One region of the Staphylococcus sp. mip270_02 genome, then DNA from elsewhere that is predicted to be linked to it. Evidence: predicted binding sites of a transcription regulator. Region 1 holds the regulator's gene; each other region holds the start of a gene.
What was found. Region 1 encodes Rex, which represses fermentation and respiration genes when NADH is low (regulators of the CRP and FNR family bind a similar motif). Its sites were predicted from a motif close to TTGTGAAATATTTCACAA; they were not measured.
Positions count from the first base shown of each region.

Region 1 (4,872 bases):
AGTTATTGTGTAGTTCATGCTAAGAAAAAAAGTTAAAGTAGAAAATTCTACTTTAACTTTTGTTTTGAATAAGGATTTATATTAACTTTTCTTGTAATTCTGCCCATTCGGCCATGACTTGTTCTAGTTTTTGTTCGATTTCTGATTTTGAAATTGCTAAGGAATTTGCTTTTTCAGGATCAGAGTATACGTCTGGCAAGGTAAGTTGATGATTAATATCATTTATTTCTTCTTCATAGGTTTCTATATTTAATTCACATGTTTCAATTTGACGTTCGATTTGACGTTGTTCACGTTTTTGTTGTTTTTGATCAATATATGAGTCATTTTGTTTGATAACCGTATCATCTACTGTTGGATTTTCTAATTCTTCTTTTGCTTTTAATGCTGCTTTTTCCTCAGTTTTTTCAATGTAATATTGATAATTTCCTAGATACATTGTGCCACCCTCAGAATCTAAATCGTAAACTTTATTGGCTAATTCATTAATAAAATAACGATCATGAGATACAAATAGGATTGTGCCTTTAAAGTTTGCTAAAGCTTGTTCTAACATTTCTTTTGAATCTATATCTAAATGGTTTGTAGGTTCATCTAAAATGAGTACATTGTTTCGCTCAAGCATTAATAAAGCAAGCTGTAAACGTGCTTTCTCTCCACCCGATAGATCGTTAATTATTTTTTTAACGTCTTCTTGTACAAATAGAAAACGACCTAAAACAGCGCGAATGTCTTTTTCATTCATAGTAGGGTATTGGTCCCATAAGTAATCAAGTATTGTTTTATTTGATTTAAATTCGGCTTGCTTTTGATCATAATAACCAATTTTTAAGTTGGCACCGGTAGTGATTGTCCCATTTAATGCATTTTGTATATTGGCAATGGTTTTTATTAAAGTTGATTTCCCAATGCCATTAGGTCCGATAATTGCAATATGATCTCCTTTTGTTACTTCAAAAGTGATTCCTTTAGTAACCGGAGACTCATAGCCGATTTCTAAATTTTTTATATGGAAGACATCATTACCAGTATTACGATCAAATTCAAATTGAATGTTGGCACTTTTAGCATCAATCATAGGTTTATTTATGCGTTCAATCTTTTCCAACATTTTCCTACGGCTCTTAGCCATACCTGTAGTTGAAGCGCGGGCAATATTTTTATCGACAAAAGTCTCTAATCGTTTAATTTCAGCTTGTTGATTCTCATATTCTTGCATACGTTTTTCATAATATTTATCTCTTTGATTAATAAACTGAGCATAATTGCCTACATAATGTTGAACATCACCGAGTGCAACGTCATAAATTTGAGTCACAATTTTATCTAAGAAATATCTATCATGACTAATAATTACGATGGCACCTTTAAAGTAATTTAAATAACTTTCTAACCATTGGGTCGTTTCCATATCTAAATGGTTGGTGGGTTCGTCTAAAAGTAATAAATCAGGTTCGCTTAGTAACATTTGTGCCAAAGATAATCTTGTTTTTTGACCACCGCTAAAGTCGTTGATAGGTCGGTCGAAATCCGCTTCACTAAAATTCAATCCGTGTAAGACTGTTTTAATTTTGCTTTCATATTGATAGCCATCTTGTTGTTCAAATTGATTGGATAACGCTTCATAGCGATCGATATGAGATTTATATGCCTCAGTATCATACTCATTCGCATGTTGTGCTAACCAATCTGTTTCCAATTTCATTTCTTGTTCTAAATTTTTCATTGCCTCAAACGGCTTAGACATTTCTTCAAATACAGTTTGATCTGTATTTAATGTCATTTGCTGTGTTAAATAACCAAGTTTCAAATTTTTACTCTTAGAAATATGACCACTATCATAATCTTCAACACCAGCAATTATTTTCATTAATGTAGATTTTCCGGCGCCATTACGACCTACAATACCAATGCGTTCACCAGTTTTAACTTCAAAATCCACATTATTAAAAATATCTTCGCCGTCGAATGATTTAGTTAAATCATTGAGTTGTAATAATATCATCTGATTTTGCACCTCTCTATTCATTATCATTCTACAGTATTCAGCGTGTTGTTAAAACTATCATTGTTTATTTTTATTATTCAGTCATGTATAATGTTGTAGTGATTATAAGATTAATGAATAACAGATAATGAAATAGGGGGAAATAATCTTGGCTAATCAAAGCGAAAAGATTCCTCGTGCCACATTGAAACGTTTACCGTTATATTATAGATTCGTCAATACATTAAAATCTAAAGGCATTGATAGAGTTAATTCTAAAGCCATCAGCGAGGGCTTAAATATTGATTCTGCGACGATTCGAAGAGATTTTTCTTATTTTGGCGAGTTAGGCAAGAAAGGCTATGGCTATAATATTGATAGCTTATTACATTTTTTTAAAAATGAAATTAGCGAAAATGACGAGATTAAAATTGCAATTGTAGGTGTAGGGAACTTAGGTAAAGCATTATTAACATATAACTTTTCAATACATGATGAAATGACTATAACTGAAGCATTCGATATTCGTGAAGAGGTTATTGGGACACAAATAGGTAAAGTGACAGTAAGTCCATTTGATAAAATAAAGGAAATATTAACACAAGAAGATATAGATGTAGTGATATTGACTACGCCTGAAGAAGCAGCTCAAAACGTAGCTGATGTATTAGTAGATTCAGGTGTTAAAGGGATACTTAACTTTACACCAAGTCGTGTGCTAACTCCATCAGACGTTCAAGTTCATCATATTGATTTAGGTATTGAATTACAATCGCTATTATTTTTTATGAAAAATTATAGCAATAAATAAAAAATGATTAGTTAGTTTTTTATAGATACAGTAATACACTCAGTGTGCTGTGTTTATAAAAAACTATTTTTTTTATGGGTGTTTAATTTTAATTTGGAAATACTGTTACTATATAAGTTAGTAGAAAATTAAAAATTTATGAGTTGCAAGGTTGAAATTTTATACGATTTCTAATATTATTAATCTTATTGATTTTATCGGAAAAGAGGTTATTAATATGACTTGGTTAATAATCAGCGGCATTATTGTGGGAAGTCTTTTAGGCTTTGTTATGCAAAGAACACGGTTTTGTCTGGCTGGTGGATTTAGAGATATGTATATTCAAAAGAGTAACAAAATGTTTTATGCATTACTTATAGCAATTACAGTTCAAAGTATAGGATTGCTCATTTTGACTTCTACTGGTTTAGTACAAATACCTGAGTCAACTTATCCTATTATTGGAACAGTAATAGGTTCATTTATATTTGGTTTAGGTATTATATTAGCTGGCGGATGTGCAACCGGTACATGGTATAGAGCAGGTGAAGGTTTAATAGGCAGTTGGATGGCACTCATCGCCTATGCATTTACTTCGGCAGCTACGAAATATGGATTATTATTACCATTAATGGATGGTTTAAATAAGCCTACAAATGTTAATACAAGCATATCACAAACTACAGGGATACCGACATGGGTTTGGGTAGCAATACTTACATTTATCACAGTGTTTTTTGTAGTCAAAACTTTACGCAAACCGAAACCTAAATTTGCTGTTCCTAAATTAAAACAGAAATTCACAGGTTTGCGGCATTATTTATTTGAAAAGAAATACCACCCATTTGTTGCTGCTATTGCAGTAGGGCTCATTGCTTTAATTGCATGGCCTGTAAGTGAGTCGACAGGAAGAATGTATGGACTAGGTATTACAACACCATCCGCTAATCTAGTACAGTTTTTTGTAACTGGTGATTTGAAATTATTAGACTGGGGTGTTTTCTTAGTTCTTGGGATATTCCTAGGATCTTATATTGCGGCTAAAGGGGCAAGAGAGTTTAAATGGAGATTGCCAGATACAAAAACTATTCGTAATAGTATTATTGGCGGCGTGCTTATGGGATTTGGCGCTTCAGTAGCAGGTGGTTGTTCAATAGGTAATGGACTAGTAGAAACAGCAACGATGTCATGGAAAGGTTGGATTGCGCTTGCTTCAATGATTTTAGGAGCTTGGACAATGAGTTATTTTGTGTTTATCAGACCTATGAAAAAAGCGCAGAAGCAAACTTCTAACGAAACTGTAACATCACAAACGCAAACAATATAATTAATATAGGAGGCACAAATTATGGTACACGAGTTAGGTACAGTTGGAATGGTTTGTCCATTCCCGTTAATAGAAGCACAAAAGAAAATGAATACGTTAGATAATGGTGATGAATTAAAAATAGATTTTGATTGTACTCAAGCAACTGAAGCTTTACCAAATTGGGCAGCTGAGCAAGGCTATCCAGTTACTAATTATGAACAATTAGATGATGCATCATGGACAATCACAATTCAAAAAGCTTAATTAATAGTAATAGTTGAGATTGAGACTGCAAGTGAACTTCACTTAGTCAATTAGACAACATAATAATTAAAATAAAAATGATTGAATTCATAGCTATGCTCTGAGTTCGATCATTTTTATTTTAAGTCTTTTTATTATTTGAATTTATTATATATTTTGTAGTCAAAATTTTGTTTTTTTAATATTTGTAATTGATGCATAGATTCCAATTATTAAAATTATTATCGGTAGAACAATGACCAAATAAATAGAAAAAGATTCAAAGGTATTAGTATTTAACGCTAATATTAAAACAATGAGTAAAAATAAATTTAATAAATTTAGCCTTACAGTTTTTGTCATGTTTTGCCTACATTAAACTGAATAACTATATAACCAATAAACATTCTTAATCTTTATCTTTATTAGTGCCTTTAGCTTTAAAGATAAAGTAAATAATTAATATCATTATAGGGATAAAGGCTGAAAAAATTGCTGAGTAACTACCATTTTTAAGTAAAAATGACAAAGAAACAACAATAA
Region 1 covers NZ_CM132934.1:1,333,713-1,338,584, forward strand. The annotation lists gene abc-f (ribosomal protection-like ABC-F family protein) at 77-2,005, opposite strand; gene ACW5YJ_RS06110 (redox-sensing transcriptional repressor Rex) at 2,157-2,798, shown strand; gene ACW5YJ_RS06115 (YeeE/YedE family protein) at 3,016-4,104, shown strand; gene ACW5YJ_RS06120 (sulfurtransferase TusA family protein) at 4,126-4,350, shown strand; gene ACW5YJ_RS06125 (hypothetical protein) at 4,739-4,872, opposite strand, start outside.

Region 2 (4,872 bases), 940 kb from region 1:
TCTAACACACTTGCACTAGCAACATTATGCGCAATTCTTCTACCCATATCTCGTTCTGGGTGTACAACAGTATCAGCACCAATTTTATTTAAAATTTTGGCATGATAATCGTTTTGTGCTTTTGCTGTTACCTTCTTCACACCTAATTCTTTTAAAATTAAAGTCGTTAAGGTACTAGATTGAATATTCTCTCCAATTGCAACAATAACATGATCAAAGTTTCTGATACCTAAACTTTTCATTACAGCTTCATCCGTTGTATCTGCAACAACAGCGTGTGTTGCAATATCACTGTATTCATTTACTCGAGCTTCATTCATATCTATTGCCATAACATCCATGTCTAATGCATTTAATTCTCTTACTATACTGCCACCGAATCGGCCTAGGCCGATTACCACATATTCTTTATCCATATGCGTCCTCCAATTTAAAAATTGTGGCATATTACTTGAAAACTTTACTTTGAGAAGTATTGCTTTCAAGTAATATAACCACATTTGAAAATATTAAGTTATTTTTTGCCTTCTACATATTTTTTATCGAAGACAAATAATCTTAATAATAATATTAACGATGGAATGAGTAAAAGTAAACCTAAAATAAACACAATAATTAAGGCTATTGCCATGCTACTATTTACAACACCTTCATCTATTCGAATGTAAGGATATAATATATAAGGCAATTTACTGGCACCATATCCAAAGAACGCAAAGCCCATTTGTAAAATTACTAATGCAAAAGCATAACCATGTCCTTTTTTCATAAGTGTTAATACCATTGCACCAACAAAACATATAAAGCTTAATAGGAACATCCACCAATAATTTGTTACTGCATTTAAGAAGTGTCCTTCATTTTGTAAACGCAATGACAAGAATACAAATAATGATACAGCAATCATAGGAGCTCCCCAAATTAAGAACCAATATCTCAATAAATTGTATGCTGGCTTATCTTTTGCTTTAGAAGCGTAAAATGTAAGAAAACCTGACGAGATATAAAGTACTGAAATAATCGCTAAAAATACTACGGACCATGAATATGGACTAAGCAATAGTTCTAACCAGTTTAAATCTAAATGATTCTCTGTTCCAGTAATATATCCACCTTCAGATATTGTTAACGTTGTAGCTAGCGCAGCCGGAATCAATAATCCAGCAATGCCATACATCGCTAACCATGGTAACTTAGTATCTGGGCCATAGTTTTCAAACGCATAAAAGCCACCTCTAATCGAAAGCAAAATTAACGCAATTGACGCTGGCAATAGTAACACTGTACCAAAATACTTCGCTGTATCAGGGAAGAACCCAACCATTCCTACGAAGAAAAATACAAAGAACACATTTGTTACTTCCCATACTGGATTAAGATAACGAGCGATTAAATGATTAATTTTCTTATCTTGCTTCGTAATTTTTGCATGTAGTGTAAAAAAGCCTGCACCAAAATCAATTGAGGCGATAATGATGTAACAGAATAAGAAAATCCAAAGCACTGAAATACCAATGTAAGCAAATATCATTCTGCTTCACCTCTTTCTGAAGCTAATGCTTCAACGTCTTTATAAGCTGGTTTATGCCTAAACATACGAATCAGTACATAAGCAGAAGTAACCATAAGCACGATATAAAGTAACCCAAATAATATCGTTACAAGTGTCAGGCCACCTGCTTGTGTTGCAGCATCAGCTACTTTTAGATAGCCACGAACTATCCATGGTTGACGGCCTTGTTCTGTTAAGAACCAACCAAACTCAATTGCCAACATTGCCGCTGGTCCGGTCAATAAAGCACCATACAACATCGGTTTAGAATGTGTGTATTTCCGTAATTTTTTAAACACAAGTGTCAACACGTAGGCACCCGATACTATAAGGCAAAATACACCCATAGAAACCATTAAGTCAAAATAATAATGTACAATCATAGGCGGATGTAATTCCTTAGGGAAATCATTTAAACCTTTTACTTCTGTATCTGTATTATTATCTGCTAAGAAACTTAAAATGCCAGGAATTTTAAGCGCACCTGAAACTTCTTGCGTTTTTTCATCTAATGAACCAAATAATACTAAATCTGCATTTGATTCTGTATCAAAATGCCATTCATATGCTGCTAGTTTTTCTGGTTGCTCTTGATGTAAGAATTTTGCTGACAAGTCCCCAGCTAACATTGATCCCAAGGTAAATATTACACCTAAAATCATAGTTAATTTAAGTGCTTTTTTATGATACTCAGTATCTTTTTTAAATTTATTTTTTAACAATTTAAATGCTGCAATAGCAGCTAATACAAATGCCATTGTCATTAACGCAGTGGCTACAACGTGAAATGAACGTATTAAAAATGAATCATTAAACATTGCTGCTAGTGGCTCTACATTTACCATTTTTCCATTTTTCATTTCAAATCCAGCAGGTGTATTCATAAATGAGTTAACTGCTGTGATAAAGAATGCGGAAAATGAGCCACCTAATATAACTGGAATACTTATAAGAAAATGTGTCCATTTCCCTTTAAAACGATCCCATGTATATAAATAAATACTCAAGAAAATTGCTTCAAAGAAGAAAGCAAAAGTTTCCATAAATAACGGTAAAGCTATAACATGACCACCCATTTGCATAAAGGTTGGCCAAAGTAGCGACAATTGTAAACCAATTATAGTACCGGTTACAACACCGACTGCCACTGTAATGGTATATCCTTTGGACCATCTTTTAGCCATAGCCGTATATGATGGATCATTTTTCTTAATCCCTAAAAATTCAGCAACAGCAAACATGACCGGTACACCTACTCCGATTGTTGCAAAAATTATATGAACTGCGAGTGTCATCGCAGTTAGAAAGCGTGCTAATTCAACTGAATCCATAATATCACCTTTTTTATTTATTTGTGACAAAAATCACAACGTCCATTCATTATAAACTGCTTTACATTTTTTTAAAATAAATTGCGCTCAAAATAAAGTGACAAATTAATGACCAATAACATATATTTTTTAAACTTGAAATATTTATTAAAGTTTTTTATATTTAAGTAAATTATAATGAAGAAAGGACAAAGTACTATGACTGAAATTATTATTTACACTCAAAACGATTGCCCACCTTGTACATTTATCAAAAATTACTTATCAGATAAAGCAATTGACTATACTGAAAAAAATATTAGCAATTCAAAATTCAGAAACGAAATGATGGATTATGATGCATTTGCTACACCATTTATCTTAATAGATGGCGAACCAATGTATCAAATTGATATGGATAAAATCAATCAAAGTTTGAATTTAAATTAGTTACCCTTCTCCATCCCATTAACTTATATATCAAACCTAACTCAGAAAGTTGCATTTTACAATAATTGTGCATTAAAAGACTTGAATAATCAAAAAAACTGTTCACAAAGTTATTTAACTCTGTGAACAGTTTTTAAATGTAGCGAAACCTAAAGTAATTCAATACTTATATGCATTCGCTTACAAAATTATTCAAAAATTTTATTTCGCGTATTGTTCGACCAATTCTTGTACTTCTTCTGAAGTCGCACAATTAATTGCTCTATTCGCTAGTTCTTCCATTTCATTTTGACTTAAACCTTTGATTTGTCGACGTGCCTTCAATATAGATGTTGCACTCATTGAAAACTCATCTAAACCTAGACCTAGTAACAATGGAATAGCAGTTTCGTCTCCAGCCATTTCTCCGCACATACCAGTCCATTTACCTTCATTATGTGAAGCTTCAATCACTTGTTTCACTAAACGTAAAATTGAAGGATTGTATGGTTGATACAAGTAAGAAACACGCTCAGACATACGATCGGCAGCCATTGTATATTGAATCAAGTCATTTGTGCCAATACTAAAGAAATCAACTTCTTTAGCAAATACATCTGCTAGAGCAGCAGTTGATGGTATCTCTACCATAATACCTAATTCAATATCATCAGATACTTCAATGCCTTCGTTTATTAAATTTTCTTTTTCTTCTAATAATAGTGCTTTTGCATCGCGGAACTCTTTGATTGTGGCAACCATTGGGAACATGATATTTAATTTACCGTAAGTAGATGCACGTAATAATGCTCTTAATTGCGGTCTGAAAATATCTGGTTGATCTAAGCATAAACGAATTGCACGATATCCTAAGAACGGATTCATTTCTTCAGGTAAGTTTAAATACGGTAACTCTTTGTCGCCACCAATATCTAAAGTACGTACAACAACACGCTTATCTTCCATTGTTTCCAATACTTTTTTATAAGCCTCAAATTGTTCATCTTCAGTTGGCATTTCATCTCTACCCATATATAAGAACTCAGTACGGTATAATCCAATACCTTCTGCGCCATTTTCGATAACACCTTTTAAGTCATCTGGTGTACCTATATTAGCAGCAAGCTCTACATGCGTCCCATCAGCTGTTGTTGATGGTTCATCACGTAATTGTTGTAACGCTTGCTTATCTTCAAAGAAACGCTCACGTTTATTTTGATACGCTATAACTTCATCTTCAGTTGGGTCAATAATAACTTCACCAGTTAAACCATCAACGATAATCATATCGCCTTGTTTCACTTCTTTAGTAATTGACTTAGTGCCCACGACTGCAGCAATTTCTAATGAACGACTCATAATTGCAGAATGTGATGTTCTACCACCAATATTTGTAACAAACCCTTGTACAAATTCTTTGTTTAACTGAGCAGTATCTGAAGGTGTTAAATCATTTCCGATTATAACAACGCTTTCATCAATCATACTAGGATTTGGTAATTCTACACCTAAGATGTGTGCTAACACACGTTTTGAAACGTCTCTAATATCAGCAGCACGCTCTTTCATGTATTCATTATC
Region 2 covers NZ_CM132934.1:2,274,261-2,279,132, forward strand. The annotation lists gene ACW5YJ_RS10760 (potassium channel family protein) at 1-416, opposite strand, end outside; gene ACW5YJ_RS10765 (cytochrome d ubiquinol oxidase subunit II) at 515-1,531, opposite strand; gene ACW5YJ_RS10770 (cytochrome ubiquinol oxidase subunit I) at 1,528-2,883, opposite strand; gene ACW5YJ_RS10775 (glutaredoxin family protein) at 3,082-3,312, shown strand; gene ptsP (phosphoenolpyruvate--protein phosphotransferase) at 3,514-4,872, opposite strand, start outside.
Region 2: the regulator Rex is predicted to act here: its motif matches at 2,905-2,922, upstream of ACW5YJ_RS10770 (cytochrome ubiquinol oxidase subunit I).

Region 3 (4,872 bases), 120 kb from region 1:
GTGATTTCATCAATCATTTCATCAACTGTTACTTCTCTAGAAAATGAATTGACTTTCCATGTATCTGGATTATGACAATATAAACATCTCAATAAACAGCCTTGCATAAAAAGTATATATCTAATACCTGGACCGTCGACAGTGCCCATACTTTCGACAGAGTGCAAGTGTCCTTTAAGCATTTTGCTCCCACCTTTTATTTACATTCTTTCATGGAACGTACGAGAAATAACATCTAATTGTTGTTCTCGTGTTAATTTAATGAAATTAACTGCATAGCCAGAAACACGTATAGTTAGTTGTGGGTATTCTTCAGGATGATCCATTGCATCTAACAATGTGTCTCGGTTAAAGACGTTTATGTTTAAATGATGGCCGTGTTGCATAGCATATCCATCAAGCATACTTGTAAGATTTCTATTTTGTTCCTCTGGTAATTTTCCTAATGATTTAGGAACGATACTGAATGTATTTGAAATACCGTCTTTACAACAATCATATGGAATTTTTGCAACAGAGCTGAGTGATGATAATGCTCCTTTTTGATCTCGTCCATGCATTGGGTTGGCACCCGGGGCGAACGGTTCACCAGCTTTTCGTCCATCAGGTGTATTACCGGTCTTTTTACCATAAACTACATTTGAAGTGATAGTAAGTACACTCATCGTATGTTCAGAATCACGATACGTTTTATGACTTCTTAATTTAGTCATAAAGCGTTCTACTAAATCAACGGCAATATCATCTACACGAGTATCATTGTTGCCATATTTAGGGAAATCTCCATTTATTTCAAAATCAATTACTAAACCATTGTCATCACGTATTGGAGTAACTTGAGCATATTTAATTGCTGACAATGAATCCGCAGCAACTGATAATCCTGCAATACCAGTCGCCATTGTACGTATAATATTAGTATCATGTAACGCCATCTCGATACGCTCGTAACTGTATTTATCGTGCATATAATGAATAACATTTAAAGAATTGATATAAACGCCTGCTAACCAATCCATCATCTTATCAAATTTTTCAAATACTTCATCGTAATTTAATACATTTGAATTGATAGCTTCATAGGATGGTCCTACTTGCATACCAGATTTTTCATCTTTTCCACCATTAATTGCATATAATAAAGTTTTAGCTAAGTTTGCACGAGCACCAAAGAATTGCATTTGTTTACCAATTTTCATTGCAGATACACAACACGCAATACCATAGTCATCACCGTATGATTCACGCATTAAATCATCATTTTCATATTGTATTGAACTAGTTTTTATACTCATTTTTGCACAGTAATTTTTAAAGTGGGACGGTAATTGTACCGACCAAAGTACAGTTAAATTTGGTTCTGGTGCAGGTCCTAAGTTGTCTAATGAGTGCAAGAAACGGAATGAGTTTTTAGTTACAAGTGGTTTACCATTAATTCCTATACCACCAATTGATTCAGTAACCCAAGTAGGGTCCCCAGAGAATAATTCATTATAATCTGGTGTACGTGCGAATTTCACAATACGTAATTTCATAATAAAATGGTCAATTATTTCTTGAATTTCACGTTCTGTTATCGTGCCATTTTTTAAATCTCGTTCAGCATAAATATCTAAGAATGTAGACGTGCGTCCTAAACTCATAGCAGCACCATTTTGTTCTTTAATAGCAGCTAAATATGCTAAATAAAGCCATTGTACAGCTTCTTTAAAATTATTAGCAGGGCGACCAAGGTCAAAACCGTATGTTTTACCTAATATTTTCAATTCTTTAAGTGAGCGATATTGTTCTGATAATTCTTCGCGTAAGCGAATAACATCTTCTGACATTTCAGTAGATATAGTATTAAAGTCATGCATTTTTTCTGCCATCAAAAAGTCAATGCCATATAGCGCAACACGGCGATAGTCACCAATGATTCTCCCACGACCGTAAGCGTCAGGAAGACCTGTTATAATACCAGCTTTTCTACAATTAAGCATTTCCTTAGAATAGGCATCAAACACGCCTTGATTATGTGTTTTACGATAATCTGTAAATATTTTTTCAGTTTCTGAATCTAACTCATAACCATATGCTTCGCAGGCAGCTTTAGCCATACGAATGCCTCCAAATGGTTGCATAGATCGTTTAAATGGTTTCTCAGTTTGGACACCGACAATAGTTTCTAAGTCTTGGTTTAAATAACCAGCTTCATGTGAAGTGATTGTAGAAGGCACTTTTGTATCCATGTCCCACATGCCACCACGTTCACGTTCTTCTTTGGATAAAGCCATCACTTGATCCCACAGCTTCGTTGTTGCCTCAGTCGGTCCTTCTAAAAATTGATCATCACCTTCATATAGTGAGTAGTTTAGTTGGATAAACTCACGAACATCAACATGGCGATTCCAACGTCCACTTTTGAATCCTTGCCAAGCAGTTTCATGTAATTTTTCTTTTTCTAACATTTTTACTCCTCCATTCATTTTGTTAATAATTTCACAAACATTGTAACATTATCATTGTTAATTTTTTCACAATATTTGTGAAAGTTTTTAATACAAACTGTGAACGATTTGAGAAACTGTAAGAAGTTATATGACAGTTTTATAATATTGTGTATCTGTTATACAACAGGTGATTATTGAAGTATTATAAATAAGCAAAGGTAAGAATTGCGCGAAGAAGAGTATAAAAAATAAGAAACACAAAGCAGGCCACTTTTATCCTTATTAATTAGAGGATAAAAGTGGCTTAATAAATCGTGCATATATAATAGAAGGTTTTAGAAATTAAATTGTGTATTAATTTATATTAATCATTATGATAACAGTAATTAGTACACTTATTATACACAATATTAATTAAAAACAATTGTTTTATTGCCATCATTTACGATGACTTTATGTTGAACATGATATTCAACTGCTTGAGCTAAAACAGAAGATTCAACATGACGTCCAATTTTACGTAAATCTTGTACGTTATAACGATGATTAATACGTGTGACATCTTGGTCTATAATCGGTCCTTCATCTAAATCAGAAGTTACGTAATGACTTGTTGCACCGACTAATTTAACGCCGCGCTCCCAGGCTTGTTTGTATGGGTTCGCTCCAATGAATGAAGGTAAGAAAGAATGGTGGATATTAATAATTTGATTTGGATAATGACTTACAAAATTATCAGTAAGTATTTGCATATACTTAGCTAAAACTATTAATTCTACTTCGTGTTTTGCGCAAATATCTAATATGTTTTGTTCAACAACAGCCTTATCATTGTTACTTGGTACATAGTAAAAAGGGATATTAAAAGATTCAGCAAAATGCCTATTGTTTTCATGGTTACTGACAACACAAGTAATTTCAGCAGGAATTTCTTTACGCTGAACTCTTAATAATACTTCATTAAAAGCATGGTCTTCTTTTGATACAAATAATGCGATTTTTGTTTTATCACTTGTATCAAAAATATCAAAATTAATATTATTTTGGCTTAAAGTGTTTTCTAGAGCTTCTTTCAATTGTGTTACTTTTTCAAACTCAAATCTTAAAAATAATTTTCCTGCGGTATCTTGTGCATGATCGTATTCAGTAAAGTGATCAAGATGTAAAATATTAGAGCCGTATTCTGCAATAATATTTGTAATTAATGACGTTATACCAACTTTGTCATTGCATGTTGCGAGTAATATGTATTTATCTTCCATTTAAGCACCTCAAAATTTAAAAAGTACTTAAAATTATAGGGAATATTCTGAACAATGTAAATAAATAAAATGTTTTTCAATAAAAATAGAACAATTTATACTTTTAACTATACTATTATAGTAGAAATAGGCTATAATAATGAATAGTGTTTTTATCTTTTATGAGTAATAAGTAATGATGGATAATGACACTTTTTATGAAAATAATACGCTTACAAACAAAGTGATTTTTGTTTTTAACTAAATTATAAGATATAAGATTGATTATTTTGATAATTGCGCCAATGATAAAAAACGATGAAAATTTGATTTCACTCTTTTATTTTCTTAAAAATTGTATTAAGATGTAATTTGTGTTTCAAGAAGCGTGTATTATTGCAATTTCTTGTGTCCGGATAAAATATTCTTTAGATGAAAGGTAGATTAAAGTAATGGATAGACAGAATTTCACAGATTTAATTCAAACAAAATTTAAAATGGTACGTATTGAAGCAGGTTATACGCAAGATACGATGGCCCAAACTATTGGTCTTTCAAAAAAGACTTTAGTACAAATAGAAAAAGAAAGAGTACTACCTAACTGGACAACATGTGTCTCAATTTGTGCATTATTTAGAGATTCAGATGTTTTAAATAGTACATTTGGTTGTGATCCTCTAGAAATGGTACAAACTATTTCTCGTAATCACTGTGCATACCCTAACCATTCAACAACAAGTGACATCTACTGGAACACTGTTGATAGCCGTAATGGTTTCATCTTACAAAGCAATAAAGTAAGTGATATTTATCGCGTACTTAACCAAGAAACACAACCAATATTTGGTACTTCTAAATTAAGAGAAGCAGAAACGTATTTTGGTAGAATTTCTAAAGAAGAGTTAATGCACGTATAATATTAATTCAATTTGTGATAGAAGAATCATTATTTATATAATTTGGTGACATAGGACTTTAAATTGTATATGAATGATTTAGTCACTATACACTACTTGACCTAAACAAAAGATTTAGGTCTTTTTTTATTTTTAATTGTTTTTTTAAATGAATAAGTGTATTCTTCTACACAATTAAACTATATGTATTGTACAATGTTTAAGAGTGAATTTTTATATTGTAGTACGTTACCAAGTAAAATAAAAAGGAGAAACTTTTATGCATGCATTTTTAATAATTAT
Region 3 covers NZ_CM132934.1:1,455,922-1,460,793, forward strand. The annotation lists gene pflA (pyruvate formate-lyase-activating protein) at 1-182, opposite strand, end outside; gene pflB (formate C-acetyltransferase) at 201-2,450, opposite strand; gene purU (formyltetrahydrofolate deformylase) at 2,843-3,694, opposite strand; gene xdrA (XRE family transcriptional regulator XdrA) at 4,126-4,590, shown strand; gene ACW5YJ_RS06845 (DUF445 domain-containing protein) at 4,850-4,872, shown strand, end outside.
Region 3: the regulator Rex is predicted to act here: its motif matches at 2,505-2,522, upstream of pflB (formate C-acetyltransferase).

Region 4 (4,872 bases), 250 kb from region 1:
ATACTGCTAACAATTAAAAATGATAGATGAACAAAAAAACTATCTTTGCTAAGCAACTTCGTTGTATCAATCCTTTCTCAACTAGGAGATTAAATGACTATAAATAGACAAAGGAGCGAGACAGAAATCTAATTTATTTAAAAAGATTTCATCGTCCCACCCCATTAAGATGACTATATTTGATAAAAATAGAAGATTTACCTGAGCTAACGTTCATGCATAAGTCACACTAGCTCTCAAAAACAGAACACCTGAGTAACTTCTCATGTGTAAGAACCACTAGCTCTCAAAAGCAGAACACCTGAGTAACTTCTCATGTGTAAGATCCACTAGCTTAATAAATTAAGCAGTGGTTCTTTAAAGCAATGGTTCTTTAGAGCAGTGAGACTTTATACTTTAAAGTTGTTGATCTTTACTTAATTTATGGTAGCCCTTCAAGAAGAAGAACATTGTCATAAACAATAGGAACGCTATACCAATAATTACTGAAACCACAGTTTCCTTATTAAATAACATGCCGATTAATACCATAATAAAGAATGCCATTGTAATGTAGTTTGTAAATGCGCCACCTGGCATTTTAAATGGATGACCTTCCAATTCTTCAGGATGATTTTTTCTAAATCTTAAATGACTAATTAAAATCATAAACCACGGCACCATACCCGGTAAAATTGAAGCACTATAAACATATACGAATACACTGTCCGCGCCTTTGATAAATAACGGTAAAATTACATTCAGTAAAGCACCAATTAAAATACCTGTTGCAATTGCAAGTACAGTCCACATAGGGACACCATTTTTCATAACTTTGCCAAAGAATTTAGGTAACATTCCTTTTTGAGATAAATTTAATGACATACGGCTAGCACTAAATATACCCGAGTTACAACCTGACATCGCTGCAGTAAGTACAACAAAGTTGATTAATCCTGCTGCAAAAGTGATACCTACTTTAGCAAACGTAGCTACAAATGGACTACCAATATTTCCTAATTCATTCCAAGGATAAACTGTAACAATTACAAAAATTGCACCAATATAGAAAATCAATATACGCCAGATAACGCCGTTAACCGCGCTCTTGATATTTTTTTGTGGATCTTTTGTTTCACCGGCAGTAATACCAATTAATTCAACACCTTGGTATGAACCGATAACAATTGAAAGTGCAAAGAAGAAGCCAATCCAACCATTAGGCATAAACCCACCATGAGCCCATAAATTTGAGAGACCAATTGCTTCTCCGCCATTTCCTAGACCAAAGAAGATAAGACCAAAACCTGCAACTATCATCAAAATAATTGTAACTACTTTAATCATTGCAAACCAAAACTCAAATTCACCAAACGCTTTAACAGATACAAGGTTAGCTCCAGCTAATAAAGCTACAACAATAACGCCCGGTATCCATTGTGGTAAATCAGGGAACCAATAGTTCATATATTCTCCGACTGCAATAACTTCACTCATACCTACAACTACCCATTGGAAAACGTTACTCCAAGCCGTTAGATAACCTGCTACTGGATGTATGTAATCACTTGCAAAGTTAGCAAAAGAACCAGAAGTTGGATGTAAATAAACCATTTCTCCCATTGCTCTCATTACTAAGAATAAAAATATACCTGCAATTAAATACGCAAATATAACAGAAGGACCTGTCCATTTTATAGTGCTTGTAGCTCCCATAAATAGTCCTACACCAATCGTTCCACCAAGTGCAATCATACGCATTTGACGTGCACCTAGCCCCCTCTGTAATTCATTATTATCTTTCATCATTCAAACCCCATCTCTTTCAAATATAAGTGGAACTAAATTCACTTATTATGTCGTTATTATACTATAAATTCAAAAAATTTAAACAATTATTTTCGAATAATGTAAGGGCTTACATTCCCGTTTGTCAATTGTATGCGATTTTACATTGGAAAGTAAAGCTTTTTTCAAAAATTATTTTTCTTAAAAATCAACTATAAAAATATAAGTGAAGCATGAATTCATGTAGAATTTGTGAAAAATATCACAAATTCTACATGACATAGTATACTTATAAATAATTGTAGAAAGTGAGGATAAAAAATGAGCGAAAAAAACATTAAATGGGATAAAGTATTTTATGGAAAAGCTTGGATTGACCATGTAGTTGACACCATCAAAACTAAAGACATTTTACAAAGTTTTTATTTCAAACGTTATTTACTTCGAGCCATAATGGCTGGTTTTATTCTAGGTGTCATTACAGTCTTCGTTTTGCTTATTAAAGCATCGCTAGACACTCATCTACCTTCTGGTGTTATTAATATAATTGCATCTATAGCATTTAGTTTTGCTCTAGTGCTTATCTTATTTACCAATTCAGAATTACTGACGAGTAATTTTATGTATTTTACAGTGGGTTTATATTATCATGTCATCAGCCCTACCAGAGTTTTTAAAATTTTTACCCTATGTTTTATTGGTAATGCATTGGGTGGATTTTTATTTTTCTTATTATTACGTCATTCTGATGTGATGACCACTGAAATGTTAATACAATTAGAGCATACAATTGAACATAAAACTTTAACTGCTAGTTTTATTGCAATATTGGTTAAGGGTATTTTTGCTAATTTCTTCATCAATATTTCTTTAGTCATAGCGATGCAAATAGACGATGTTTTAGCTAAAATGTTCGTCATGATGTTTGGTGTGTCTATATTTGCATTTATGGGTTATGAGCACGTGGTTTATAACTCTGTTTTATTTGGTGGTGGTTTAGTCTATCAAAGTAATGAATTAGCACTTATGCCTGTTATCATCAATTTATTAGGTGCAGGTATCGGCAATTACATCGGAGGAGGATTAATTATAGGCTTGTTCTATGCTTATTTAAACGATCATCACCAATATGAACGTAATATATCTAGATAACTGCTAATACAATAATTCATCTGTTTTATATGGTATAATTTTCAGTAGATTTTATTACAAAGGAGTTATATATGAATAAACACTTAATGAAACGTACGCTTACGGTTTCCATTATATTTGGTGTGTTATTTTTCTTTTTAAATTATTTTAGTGAATCTGATAGTTCAGTTCTTCCTTTAATATTAAAAAGTGTAATGGTTATCTTTGTTTTTGGTATTTTATATTATACTTTGTTTTCTATTGTAAATTCTCCAGAACGAAAATATAAATTTGGTATAACTATTCCGATTGCATTATTAATCGCGATTATCATAAGCGCTCTATTTTCAGCAATAAAAGTCGGGATTATTATTGGATTAATCATAGGTGTTATTGCCGGCTACGTTTGGGAATTTCTAGTAAAAAATCAAAACGGTGGTGACAAATAATGAGTGTAATTTTAGGAATCGTCGTAATTATTTTATTAATTGTAAGCTTAATTCCAAATTTGAAAGCCTATAAAAAAACAAAAGAAACCGGAGAAAAAAATCCCCGGTTTGCTATCATGATAGGTATAGATGCTATACTGCTTGTTCTTGTTTGTGTAACATTAATATTTCAACTTTTATAAAACAGATGACGCTTGTCTCATAAAGCGTCATCTGTTTTAGTATATATAATCAAAACCTATCTTGTAGTACTAAATAATATAATGCTATAGCACCTAATAAATAAACCATCGTACCGACTATAAATGAACGAAATTGTATATTAAAAGGAATCTTTTTATTAAATACAGGTCCTAAAACTAAATTACCTATGGCTAAGATAATAGGACCGCCTAAGAAAAATATTAATAAATAACCATTCATAAAACTAACTCCTATCAGCTTCAAAACATAACGCTATGATTTCATTCGCAGACAAATCTTTCCCTGTATATGCAATATGACTAAAGTCTTGTAATTCCGTCATATCATTCGTATTGACAATAACATCAAGACCAGCAGTAACAGCTGCTGTTGCACCGTTTACTGAGTCCTCAATCGCTAGGCAATTTGCTGGGTTATAATTTAATCTTTGAACAGCAGTGAGGTATGGATCCGGGTTAGGCTTAATTGACTCTACATCTTCACGTCCTACAATAACATCTATATACTCGCTCAATCCTAAATTGTCAAACGTTGGCTGAATATCTTCACGATAACTACTTGTGGCAACTGCCATAGGGATATGACGTTTTTTACAATATTCCATAAGTTGATGCATTGCATCAACAATTGGCAAAGAAACACTCGTTTCATTATGTTCTAAATAAACTTTTTCCTTATCATTCGTACCGAGTTGTGTTTCCAAATAACTATGTAATTCCGTTGCAGCGCCTCCAATAGATTGACGATAAAAATCTAATGAGATTTCTTGTAAATTGTGCTGAATTAAATGCTTATTAATAATTTCAAACAGATGTTTTTCTGTATCTATAATCGTGCCATCAAAGTCAAATACAACTGCCTTGTACATAATTACGCCTCCTATTTAATATGGGGTCACATTCATTTAATGATAGCTTATCATATTTCAGGTTTGAATTAACTAATTATAACCATTTTTATAACACAAGTGAATAATATTAAAAATGGCCCAATCCATAGCATTACTATGAATCGAACCATTAAGTTACTTTAATTATTTAATTGTCTATTTGAGTGAACACAGTTCATAAATTTAGTCTCTTCTTATTTTTTATCGTTTATTCCAATATTTAGCTAATATTGGTCCAGTAATATTGTGAATCAGACTAAACACAGCTCCTGGAACTGCGGCTAATGGACTAAAATGAACGGTGGCTAATGATACAGCCAGCCCTGAATTTTGCATACCAACCTCTATAGAAACAGCTTTTTTATCAGCTCTTTCCAAATGGAATATTTTAGCCAAAGTATATCCAAGCGTGTAACCTACAATATTGTGTAA
Region 4 covers NZ_CM132934.1:1,087,230-1,092,101, reverse strand. The annotation lists gene ACW5YJ_RS04815 (amino acid permease) at 397-1,785, opposite strand; gene ACW5YJ_RS04810 (formate/nitrite transporter family protein) at 2,089-2,919, shown strand; gene ACW5YJ_RS04805 (hypothetical protein) at 2,991-3,347, shown strand; gene ACW5YJ_RS04800 (hypothetical protein) at 3,347-3,529, shown strand; gene ACW5YJ_RS04795 (hypothetical protein) at 3,579-3,770, opposite strand; gene ACW5YJ_RS04790 (HAD family hydrolase) at 3,775-4,419, opposite strand; gene ACW5YJ_RS04785 (bile acid:sodium symporter family protein) at 4,642-4,872, opposite strand, start outside.
Region 4: the regulator Rex is predicted to act here: its motif matches at 2,018-2,035, upstream of ACW5YJ_RS04810 (formate/nitrite transporter family protein).